DNA from 2 places in the Bradyrhizobium sp. BR 1433 genome. Region 2 is predicted to be linked to the other one. Evidence: riboswitches for the same ligand, from Rfam matches in the RefSeq annotation. Region 2 holds a riboswitch; the other holds the start of a gene.
What was found. A riboswitch is a leader RNA that binds a small molecule or an ion and turns the genes downstream of it on or off. The one in region 2 is predicted to bind glycine.
Positions count from the first base shown of each region.

Region 1: another riboswitch for glycine. It lies ahead of ACSKB9_RS08205 (D-amino acid dehydrogenase); the one in region 2 lies ahead of gcvT (glycine cleavage system aminomethyltransferase GcvT).

Region 1 is NZ_JBPUGG010000001.1:1,616,979-1,622,995, forward strand. It holds gene ACSKB9_RS08195 (ABC transporter substrate-binding protein) at 1-335, opposite strand, end outside; gene ACSKB9_RS08200 (M20/M25/M40 family metallo-hydrolase) at 601-1,731, shown strand; glycine riboswitch at 1,823-1,929, shown strand; glycine riboswitch at 1,933-2,047, shown strand; gene ACSKB9_RS08205 (D-amino acid dehydrogenase) at 2,113-3,471, shown strand; gene ACSKB9_RS08210 (ABC transporter permease) at 3,632-4,573, shown strand; gene ACSKB9_RS08215 (ABC transporter permease) at 4,577-5,464, shown strand; gene ACSKB9_RS08220 (ABC transporter ATP-binding protein) at 5,606-6,017, shown strand, end outside.
Region 2 is NZ_JBPUGG010000001.1:1,781,003-1,787,019, reverse strand. It holds gene gcvP (aminomethyl-transferring glycine dehydrogenase) at 1-2,219, opposite strand, end outside; gene gcvH (glycine cleavage system protein GcvH) at 2,243-2,608, opposite strand; gene gcvT (glycine cleavage system aminomethyltransferase GcvT) at 2,629-3,774, opposite strand; glycine riboswitch at 3,916-4,004, opposite strand; gene alaS (alanine--tRNA ligase) at 4,206-6,017, shown strand, end outside.

The sequences.
Region 1 (6,017 bases), 160 kb from region 2:
GCGCCGTCGTGCCACTTCAGACCGTCGCGCAGCGTGAACGTGTAGGTCAGCTTGTCGTCGGAAACCTTCCAGTCCGCCATCTGCGGCTGGATCTTGAAATTGGAATCCGTCGCCAGCAGCGTGTCATAGATCATGTAGCCATGATCGCGGGTGATGTAGGCCGTGGTCATGATCGGATCGATGACGCGCAGATCCGAGTGCATCACCGCGGTGATGGTCTTGCCCGCGGCCATCGCCTGCGGCGCGAATGACAATTCCTGTGGCGCGAACGACAGCGCGAGCGCCGTCAACGCGGCCGCTAGCGTGCGGTGTTTCCAACGCGAGATAGGGAACATGCAATCTCTCCTGACGTGTAACTGGTCAAAGCCGGCTTATTCGTTATGCATGTGGTTCGTTATTTAGGCGAACTAACATGCTGTATGGCTTGTGAAATCGAGACTTGCACCAAGCGCCAAGCGCGTCAATCGGTTTCAGGTCGCATCGGACGTACACAAACGAATGAGGCCGCGCGCCAGATTTTGGCTTTACAAAATCGTCGGCTGAGATTTTCGTAACGCGCGCGCGATGCCGGCGCCGTCAGAACAACAAGAGAGAACAACGATGAACCCCGCCAATCTCCCCTTTGATTCCGAAACGATGCTGCAAGGCCTGCGCAGCTGGGTGGAATGCGAAAGCCCGACCTGGGACGCCGCCGCGGTCGAACGCATGCTCGATCTCGCCGCCCGCGAGATGGCGATCATGGGTGCGACGATCGAGCGCATCGCCGGACGCCAGGGCTTCGCGGGCTGCGTCCGCGCCCGTTTCCCCCATCCGAAACCAGGCCAGCCCGGCATCCTGATCGCCGGCCATCTGGACACCGTTCACCCCGTCGGCACCATCGAGAAGCTGACGTGGCGGCGCGAAGGCAACAAGTGCTTCGGGCCGGGCATCTTCGACATGAAGGGCGGCAACTACCTGTCGATCGAGGCGCTCAGGCAATTGGCGCGCGCCTCCTTCACGACCCCGCTGCCGATCACCGTGCTGTTCACCCCCGACGAAGAGGTCGGCACGCCGTCGACGCGCGACATCATCGAGGCGGAAGCCGCGCGCAACAAGTACGTGCTGGTGCCGGAGCCCGGCCGTCCGAACAACGGCGTCGTCACCGGCCGCTATGCGATCGCGCGCTTCAATCTGGAAGCCACCGGCAAGCCCAGCCATGCCGGCGCGACGCTGTCTTCCGGCCGCTCCGCGATCCGCGAGATGGCGCGGCAGATCATCGCCATCGACGGCATGACCACCGAGGACTGCACCTTCTCGGTCGGCATCGTGCATGGCGGCCAGTGGGTCAATTGCGTCGCGACGACCTGCACCGGCGAAGCGCTCAGCATGGCCAAGCGCCAGGCCGATCTCGACCGCGGCGTCGAGCGCATGCTGGCACTGTCGGGCACCGCCAACGACGTGACCTTCAAGGTGACGCGCGGCGTCACTCGCCCGGTGTGGGAGCCCGATGCCGGCACCATGGCGCTCTATGAAAAGGCAAAAGGCCTTGCGGCAGCGATGGGTCTCGATCTGCCGCATGGCAGCGCCGGCGGCGGCTCGGACGGCAACTTCACCGGCGCGATGGGCATCCCCACGCTCGACGGCCTCGGCGTTCGCGGCGCCGATGCACATACGCTCAACGAGCACATCGAGGTCGACAGCCTCGCCGAACGCGGCCGCCTGATGGCGGCGCTGCTGGCAACGCTGGACTGACATCGATTGCACTGCACAACACGTTGGCACTGCCGGATCGAAATTTAGCCTTGTCCATTTTTAAGGCTTCGCCTACGGTCCGGCCGTCCAACGCGACGATGCGGGAGAGATCGAAGCGACAACATTCGTGTTGTTGCCTTCGGCGCCGACGGAGCAACCGCCCCGGAAACTCTCAGGCAAAAGGACTGTATCGTCAGGACGATCTGGAGAGAGACGAACATGGCCGCACATCAAGGGCCATGACGTCCACCGAAGGGGATAGTTCGCTTCTGGCCCCGGCCCGATGCGGATCAAGCTCTCAGGTACCGTGACAGATGGGGCGCCGATGCCGGTTTCACCGGTGGTTCGGCGACTCTAACCCACGGGAGCCTGACAACTATCATGCCACACATCGCGATCATCGGCGCCGGCATCACCGGCGTAACGACGGCCTATGCCCTGCTTGAACGCGGCTACAAGGTGACTGTCCTCGACAGGCATCGCTACGCCGCGATGGAAACCTCGTTCGCCAATGGCGGACAACTCTCCGCCAGCAACGCCGAGGTGTGGAACAGCGCTGCGACCATCCTCAAGGGGCTGCGCTGGATGCTGAGAAGCGACGCGCCGCTGCTGATGAACCCGAAGCCGAGCTGGCACAAATATTCCTGGATCGGCGAGTTCGTAGGCCACATCACGCGCTATCGCGGCAACACCATCGAGACCACGAAGCTCGCCATCGAAGCGCGCAAGCATCTGTTCTCGATCGCAGAGCGCGAGAACATCGCCTTCGATCTCGAACGCCGCGGCATCCTGCACGTCTATCACGACAGGGCCGGCTTCCAAGCCGGCCTCAAGGTCAACACGCTGCTGCGGCAGGGCGGGCTCGACCGCCGGCCGGTGACGCCGGACGAGATCCGCGTCATCGAACCCGCGCTGCAGACGGCCTGCTATGGCGGCTTCTTCACGCCGTCGGACGCGACCGGCGATATCCATAAGTTCACGCGTGGGCTTGCCGACGCCTGCATCCGCCGTGGCGCGAGCTTTGTCCATGAAGCCGACGTCGACACGATCGCGCGCGGCGATGACGGCTTCCGCATCGGCTGGAACGAAGCAGCTTCACATGATGCTGCGGTCGCGACGCGACAGCAGTTGCAGGCGGACGGGATCGTGATTTGCGCCGGCGTGGCGAGCCGCCACTTCGCCAGCCTGCTCAACGACCGCGTCAATGTCTATCCGGTGAAGGGCTATTCGATCACGGTGCAGCTCGATGCGCCGCAAAGCCGGAATGCGGCCCCAACCGTCAGCCTGCTCGATGAAGCTGCGAAGATCGTCACCAGCCGGCTCGGCGCCGACCGCTTCCGCGTCGCCGGCACTGCCGAGTTCAACGGCTTCAACCGCGACATTCGTGCCGATCGCATTCAACCGCTGGTGGACTGGGTGCGGCATCATTTCCCGGAGATCGATACGTCGAAAGTCGTGCCATGGGCGGGCTTGCGCCCGATGATGCCGAACATGATGCCGGTGGTTCGCGCCGGACGGATTCCGGGCGTGTTCTACAACACGGGCCACGGTCATCTCGGCTGGACGCTGTCGGCGGCGACGGCGCAGATGGTGGCCCAGGCGATCGACGATTGGCGCGACCTCGACACGCCGCCGATGGCGCCGACGTTCGGTGCCGGGCTCGACGTGCCTGCCAACGCGCGCAAAGCTGAAATCAATCCACCTTCCAGTGGACTGCTTCGAACCTCACCGGAGGAATAATCGCGGCCAACAGGACTGATTAGCTGCACCGCAAAATCCGCAGCACCGATGGCATGGGACTTGCTCAAGTTCTACCGTGAGTCTGCTACCATCTGTGCTACGGTCTGGTGTGCAACGGTCCCGCTGGGGACTTCATCGACCACAACCCAACGGATCAAATTTGCTCGGATATCTGCTTCGCCGCATCCTCGCCGCCATTCCCGTGATGGGCGTGGTGGCTCTGTTCGTGTTCCTGTTGCTGCGGCTGACGCCGGGCGACCCGGCCGCCATCCTCGCCGGCGACAACGCGACTCCCGAACAGCTCGAACGTATCAGGACCTCGCTTGGTCTGAACGAGCCGATCTACATCCAGTTCTACACCTGGATCGCCAAGTTGCTGCACGGCGACCTCGGCGTCTCCCTGATCTCGAACAAGCCGATCCTCGAAATGATCGTCCCGCGCCTCGAGCCCTCGATCTCGGTCGCGCTGGCCACCATCATCCTCTCGATCCTGGTGGCGGTGCCGCTCGGCGTGATCGCGGCGTGGAAGCACGGCACCTGGATCGACCGCTTCGTGATGGGGCTCTCGGTGCTCGGCTTCTCGGTGCCGGTGTTCGTGATCGGCTATGTGCTGATCCAGATCTTTGCGATCGATCTGCGCTGGGTTCCAGTACAGGGCTTCAAGAGCATCTCGGCCGGCTTCGGTCCGTTCTTCCAGCGCCTCATCCTGCCGACCTGCACACTCTCCTTCATCTATGTCGCGTTGATCGCACGCATGACGCGGGCCTCGATGCTCGATGTGCTCGGCGAAGATTACGTGCGCACGGCGCGGGCCAAGGGCATCGGCGAGACCGGCGTGCTGCTGCGCCATGCGCTGCGCAACGCCGCGGTTCCGGTCATCACCGTGATCGGTTCCGGCTTCGCGCTCTTGATCTCCGGCGTCGTCGTCACCGAAAGCGTGTTCAACCTGCCCGGCATCGGCCGCCTCACCGTCGACGCGGTGCTGGCGCGCGACTATCCGGTGATCCAGGCGATGATCCTGTTGACGTCGGGTATCTACGTCGCGGTCAATCTGTTGATCGACCTCGCCTACACCCTGCTCGATCCTCGTATCCGGTACTGAGCAATGGCGATCGAAACCCTTCCCGAATCCTCGCTTCCCGTCACCCGGCCGTTCCGCGTCAAGTTCGGCTTCCTGACGTCGACGCCGATCATCGCGATTGCGACGATCAGCCTCGCCCTCATCATCCTGATGGCGATCTTCGCACCGCTGCTTGCGCCGCATGATCCTCTGCTGCTGACGCCGTCGCAGCGACTGAAGCCGTCGAGCGCGCAATATCTGCTCGGCACCGACGCCTATGGCCGCGACCTGTTGTCGCGCATCATCTACGGCGCACGGATCTCGCTGGTGATCGGGCTCGGCGCCGCGGTCTGCTCGATCGCCATCGGCCTTCTGATCGGCCTCGTCGCCGGCTTCTTCCGCTGGGTCGATGCGGTGCTGATGCGCGTGATGGACGGCTTGATGGCGATCCCCGCCATCCTGCTCGCGATCGCCGTGGTGTCGCTGTCGGGCGCCAGCATCTGGACCGTGATGGTCGCGATCACCATCCCCGAGATCCCGCGCGTGGCGCGGCTGGTGCGTTCGGTGGTGCTGACCGCGCGCGAGGAGCCTTATGTCGAGGCCGCGATCTCGCTCGGCACCAGCCTGCCGAAGATCATGTGGCGGCATTTGATGCCGAACACCATCGCGCCGCTGATCGTGCAAGGCACCTATGTCTGCGCGTCCGCGATCCTGACCGAGGCGATCCTGTCGTTCCTCGGCGCCGGCATCTCGCCGGAAACGCCGACCTGGGGCAACATCATGGCCGAGGGCCGCGCCTATTTCCAGGTCAAGCCGTCGCTGATCTTCTGGCCGGGGCTGCTGCTCTCGATCGCCATTCTCAGCGTCAACCTGATCGGCGACGCCGCGCGCGACGCGCTCGATCCACGCATGAAGCAGCGTGAGGGCAAGTGACGGCTTCAGCTCTTCTGAAGCCGTCATTCCGGGGCGATGCGAAGCATCGAACCCGGAATCTCGAGATTCCGGGTCTGGTGCTGGCGCACCATCCCGGAATGACAGTGGGTAAATTCCTTCGCAGCGCCAAGAGACCCTGACATGACCAACGTCGTCCTCGACATCAGCAATCTCGTCGTCGGCCTCGGCCGCAAGGCGGATGCGCATCGCATCATCGACGACCTCTCGCTGCAGGTACGTGAAAGCGAGACGCTGTGCCTGGTCGGCGAAAGCGGCTCGGGCAAGTCGGTGACATCGCTCACAGTGATGGGCCTGCAGCAGAAGGGCACGCTGGTGCCGTCTGGCGGCAGCGTCAAGCTGGTCGGCGAGGAACTGCTCACCGCCAGCGACCGGCGGCTGCGGCAACTCCGCGCCACGCGGATGGCGATGATCTTCCAGGAGCCGATGACCGCGCTCAATCCCGTGGTGCCGGTCGGCCGCCAGATCGACGAGGTGCTGCGCGCCCACACTGATCTCGATGCCCGCGCGCGGCGCCAGAAGATTTTGGCGATGA
Region 2 (6,017 bases):
TGCGCCGTCGCTCCATCGGTCGCGGGATGGCCCGGCAGATAGGGCGCAAGATGCGCCTTCACGCCGATCGGGCCCATGCCGGGGCCGCCGCCGCCATGCGGAATGCAGAAGGTCTTGTGCAAATTGAGATGGCTGACATCGGCGCCGTAATCGCCGGGCCGCGACAGTCCGACCTGCGCGTTCATGTTGGCGCCGTCGAGATAGACCTGTCCGCCATGCGCATGCACGATGTCGCAGATCTCGCGGATATGCTCCTCGAACACGCCGTGGGTCGACGGATAGGTGATCATGACCGCGGCAAGGTTGGCGGAGTGCTTCTCCGCCTTGGCGCGGAGATCATTGACGTCGACGTCGCCGCGCGCATCGCACGCGACGACCACGACCTCCATGCCGACCATCGCGGCCGACGCCGGATTGGTGCCGTGCGCGGAGGAGGGGATCAGGCACACCTTGCGGTGCGGCTCGCCGCGCGCGAGGTGATAGCCGCGGATCGCCAGCAGCCCGGCATATTCGCCCTGCGCGCCGGAATTCGGCTGCAGCGAGACCGCGTCATAGCCGGTGATGTCGCACAGCCATTGCTCCAGCCGCTTGAACAGCGCGTGATAGCCCTTGGCCTGATCCGCGGGCGCGAACGGATGCAGATTGCCGAACGCCGGCCAGGTCAGCGGGATCATCTCGGTGGTGGCGTTGAGCTTCATCGTGCAGGAGCCGAGCGGGATCATCGCGCGGTCGAGCGCGAGGTCACGATCGCTGAGCTTGCGCATGTAGCGCAGCAGCTCGGTCTCGGAACGATGCGTATTGAACACCGGATGGCTGAGGAAGGCGCTGGTGCGCCGCAGCTCCTTCGGCAGCGCCTCGTGCGCGCCGGCCTCGATCTCGGCATAGCTGAGCTTGCCGCCGAACACGCGCCACACCGCCTCGACCGTCTCCGGCGTCGAGGTCTCGTCGAGCGCGATGCCGAGCGTGGTCGCGCCGATCCGCAGATTGATCCGCTCGGCCTGCGCGCGGGTGACGAGCTCGATCTGCTTGCTACCTGCCTCGACGGTCACGGTATCGAAGAACGCTTCGCTGGTCGGCGCAAAGCCGAGCTTGCGCAGGCCGGCGGCGAGCACGGTGGCGCGACGATGCACGCTGCGTGCGATATGGGTCAGGCCCTCGGGACCGTGATAGACCGCATACATCGAGGCGATCACGGCGAGCAGCACCTGCGCGGTGCAGATGTTGGAGGTCGCCTTCTCACGGCGGATGTGCTGCTCGCGGGTCTGCAGCGCGAGGCGATAGGCGGGCTGGCCACGCGAATCCACCGAGAGGCCGACGATGCGGCCGGGCAGCGAGCGCTTCAGCGTGTCGCGCACCGCCATATAGGCGGCGTGCGGTCCGCCATACCCCATCGGCACGCCGAACCGCTGCGCCGAACCGATCGCGATGTCGGCGCCGAGTTCGCCGGGCGAGGCGAGCAGCGTCAGCGACAGCAGGTCCGCCGCGACGATCGCAAGCGCGCCCTTGGCGCGCAGCGACGCGATGGCAGGCTTGAGGTCGCGTACTGCGCCCGACGTTCCCGGATATTGCAGCAGCGCGCCGAGCACGTCGGCGCTGTCGAGCTCGGTCAGGGGATCGCCGACCACCAGCGCCCAGCCCAGCGGCGCGGCGCGCGTGCGCATCACCGCCAGCGTCTGCGGATGCACCTCCTTGTCGACGAAGAACACCTTCGCCTTGACCTGCGAGTGGCGCTCGGCGAGCGCCATCGCTTCCGCCGCGGCGGTCGCCTCGTCGAGCAGCGAGGCGTTGGCGACGTCGAGCCCGGTGAGATCGCAGATCATGGTCTGGAAGTTGAACAGGGCCTCGAGCCGGCCCTGGCTGATCTCCGGCTGGTACGGCGTATAGGCGGTGTACCAGGCCGGGTTCTCCAGAATGTTGCGCTGGATCACCGCGGGCAGGATGGTGCCGGAATAGCCCTGGCCGATCAGCGAAGTGAACACCTGGTTCTGCGCGGCGAGCTCGCTCATATGCGCGAGCGCCTCGGTCTCGCTCAGCGCCCGGCCGAGATCGAGCGGCGCCTTCTGGCGGATCGACGCCGGCAGCGTCTCATTCATCAGCGCCTGCAGGCTCGCGGCGCCGACCGTCTCCAGCATCGCGTTGACGTCGCGCGGCGACGGTCCGATGTGGCGGCGGACGAAATCGGTGGCGGCTTCGTTGATCGGCTTGAAGGGCGCGTTCATGACGTGATCCTCGGGGTGATCCTTTAGGCGGTGTGCGCGGCGTAGGCGGCCTCGTCCATCAGGCCGCCGAGCTCGCCCTTGTCGGCAATCTTCAGCTTGAAGAACCAGGCCTTGCCCCCGGCATCCGAATTGACCAGCGCGGGCTCGGCGGCGAGCGCGTCGTTGACCTCGACCACCTCACCGCTGATCGGTGCGTAAACGTCGGAAGCGGCCTTGACGGATTCGACGACAGCGGCGGCCTCGGCCTTCTTCAGGCTGCGGCCGACCTTGGGCAGTTCGACGAACACGACGTCGCCGAGTTGCGACTGCGCATAGTCGGTGATCCCGATCGTGGCGACGTCGCCCTCGATGCGGAGCCATTCGTGGTCAGACGTGTACAGCGTCGTCATGGGGATCGATCCTTTGGCGTTCAGCGTTTGTAGGTATTGGGGACGAAGGGCGTAGCGGCGACCTTCAGCGGCAGCCGCTGGCCGCGCACTTCGGCGAAAACGGTGGTGCCGACGGCGGAAAGGGCGGTGGGCAGGTAGCCCATCGCAACTGGCGCACTGAGACTCGGGCCGAAGCCGCCCGAGGTCACCTTGCCGATCTGCTCGGTCGAGCCGGCATCGGCGAACAGTGCGGCGCCTTCGCGCACCGGTGCGCGGCCGTCGGGCTTCAGGCCGACCCGCCGGCGCGCGGCGCCATCTGCGAATTGCGCGAGAATCTTGTCGGCGCCCGGGAAGCCGCCGGCGCGGGCGCCGCCGCTGCGGCGAACCTTCTGCACCGACCATTCCAGCGCGCCTTCGACCGGCGTCGTCGTGGTGTCGATGTCATGGCCATAGAGGCACAGCCCGGCTTCGAGCCGCAGGCTGTCGCGCGCGCCGAGCCCGATCGGCAACACGTCGGGATTGTCGAGCAGCGCGGTGACCAGGGCTTCCACCTTGTCTGCGGGCACGGAAATCTCAAAGCCGTCCTCGCCGGTATAGCCGGAGCGCGAGACGAAGCAGTCGACGTCGCCGACGCGGCGCGGACCGGCGTCCATGAATTTCATCGAACCGACATCTGCACAAAGTTTCGCCAGCACCGATTCGGCTTTCGGGCCCTGCAGCGCGATCAGCGCGCGGTCGGCCAGCGAGACGATCTCGCAGGCGTCGGAGAGATTCGCACGCAGATGCGCCTCGTCCTCGGCCTTGCAGGCGGCGTTGACCACCAGGAACAGGTGATCGCCGAAATTCGCCACCATCAGGTCGTCGAGCAGGCCACCGTCATTATTGGTGAATTGCGCGTAGCGCTGCCGTCCCGGTGCGATATCGACGATGTCCTGCGGCACCAGTTTTTCCAGCGCGAGCGCGGCATCCGCGACCTTGCCGGATTTGGCCTTCAGCACGAGCTGGCCCATGTGCGACACATCGAACAGGCCGGCTTCCTTGCGGGTGTGCAGGTGCTCCTTCAGCACGCCGGCCGCGTATTGCACCGGCATGTCATAGCCGGCGAACGGCACCATCTTGGCGCCGCGCGCGAGATGCAGCGCGTGCAGCGGGGTCTGTTTCAGCGGGGAGGTTTCGCGCGCAAGCATCACAGGGCCCTCGCGGTTCCCGCCGGGGACCTATTTCCCCTTGAGAAACCTGCAGAAAGCCCCATCTGTCGCTGTGCCTGAGAGTATTATCCCGTCGGCGGACGCATCGGGGCGAACCCCAGCGTCTCTTTCCAGATGTCAGACGTCACGCGGTCCTTTTGCCTGAGAGTTTCCGGGGCGGTTGCTCCTTCGGCGCCGGCGATAAGGCCGGTCTCTCCCGACGTGACTAGGTATAGGTAGGTAGAAAACACGGCGCCACCAAGACTGTCAACGCAGCTGCAGCAACTATCCAATGGGCTTTGTGCTGCCGCGGCAAGCCCATGATCCGCCTGCACAGTTTCTGGACACCGCAGCTGGCAATGTCTAAAAGCGTTCGGCCGGAAAATGACGCCTTTTTGCGGCTGGCCGGCCCCTTTTCCGATTGGATGAACATGAGCAGCGTCAACGACATCAGGTCGACATTTCTGAACTTCTTCAAGGAGAACGGGCACGAGATCGTGGCCTCGTCGCCGCTGGTTCCGCGCAACGACCCGACCTTGATGTTCACCAATGCCGGCATGGTGCAGTTCAAGAACGTCTTCACCGGCGTCGAGAAGCGCGGCTATCAGCGCGCCACGACGTCGCAGAAGTGCGTGCGCGCCGGCGGCAAGCATAACGACCTCGACAATGTCGGCTACACCGCGCGCCATCTCACCTTCTTCGAGATGCTCGGCAACTTCTCGTTCGGCGATTACTTCAAGGAGCGCGCGATCGAGCTCGCCTGGAATCTGATCACCAAGGATTTCGGGCTGAAGAAGGACAAGCTGCTGGTCACCGTCTACCACACCGACGACGAGGCGGCCGGCTACTGGAAGAAGATCGCGGGCTTCTCGGACGACCGCATCATCCGCATCCCGACCTCGGACAATTTCTGGGCGATGGGCGACACCGGCCCGTGCGGACCGTGCTCCGAGATCTTCATCGACCGCGGCGAGCACATCTGGGGCGGCCCTCCGGGCAGCCCGGATGAGGATGGCGATCGCTTCCTCGAATTCTGGAACCTGGTGTTCATGCAGTACGAGCAGGTGACGAAGGAGGAGCGCGTAGCGCTGCCGCGTCCCTCGATCGACACCGGCATGGGGCTCGAGCGCATGGCCTGCATCCTGCAGGGCGTTGAGAGCGTGTTCGAGACCGATCTGTTCCGCAATCTGATCGATGCCGCCGCGTCTACCCTCGGGCACGGTCCGAACGAGCAGAACGTCGGGTCGTATCGGGTGATCGCGGACCATCTGCGCTCGTCCGCGTTCCTGATCACCGACGGCGTGCTGCCGTCGAACGAGGGCCGCGGCTACGTGCTGCGCCGGATCATGCGCCGCGCGATGCGCCATGCACAGCTCTTGGGCGCGAGCGAGCCGCTGATGCATCGCCTGGTCTGGGCGCTGGTCCGCGAGATGGGCCAGGCCTATCCGGATCTGGTCCGTGCGGAGAAGCTGATCGAGGAGACGCTGCGGCTGGAGGAGACGCGCTTCCGCAAGACGCTGGCGCGCGGCCTGTCGATCCTCGACGAGAAGAGCGCCGGCCTCAAGAAGGGCGACATGTTCGACGGCGACACCGCGTTCACGCTGTACGACACCTATGGCTTCCCGCTCGATCTGACGCAGGACGCGCTGAAGTCGCGCGGCATCAGCGTCGACCAGGCGTCGTTCACCGACGCGATGGAGCGGCAGCGCGTGAAGGCGCGTGCCTCCTGGGCAGGTTCGGGCGAGGCGGCGAGCGAGGCGATCTGGTTCCCGCTGCGCGAGAAGCTCGGCGCGACCGAATTCCTCGGCTACGAAACCGAGAGCGCGGAAGGCGCGGTGACGGCGCTGATCAAGGACGGCGCCGAGGTCGAGAGCCTGAAGGCCGGCGAGAGCGGCGCGATCGTGCTGAACCAGACCCCGTTCTACGGCGAGTCCGGCGGCCAGGTCGGCGACACCGGCGTGCTGACCGGGGAGGGCGTCAAGTTCCGCGTCACCGACACGCAGAAGAAGGCCGGCGATCTGTTCGTGCATCTCGGCACGGTGGAGCAGGGCACGCTCGGCGTCGGCACCACATTGCAGCTCGAGGTCGATCACACCAGGCGCTCGTCGATCCGCGCCAACCATTCGGCGACGCATCTGCTGCACGAGGCGCTGCGCCAGGTGCTCGGCGATCACATCGCGCAGCGCGGCTCGCTGGTCACGCCGGACCGGCTGCGCTTCGACTTCGTGCATCCGAAGCAGATC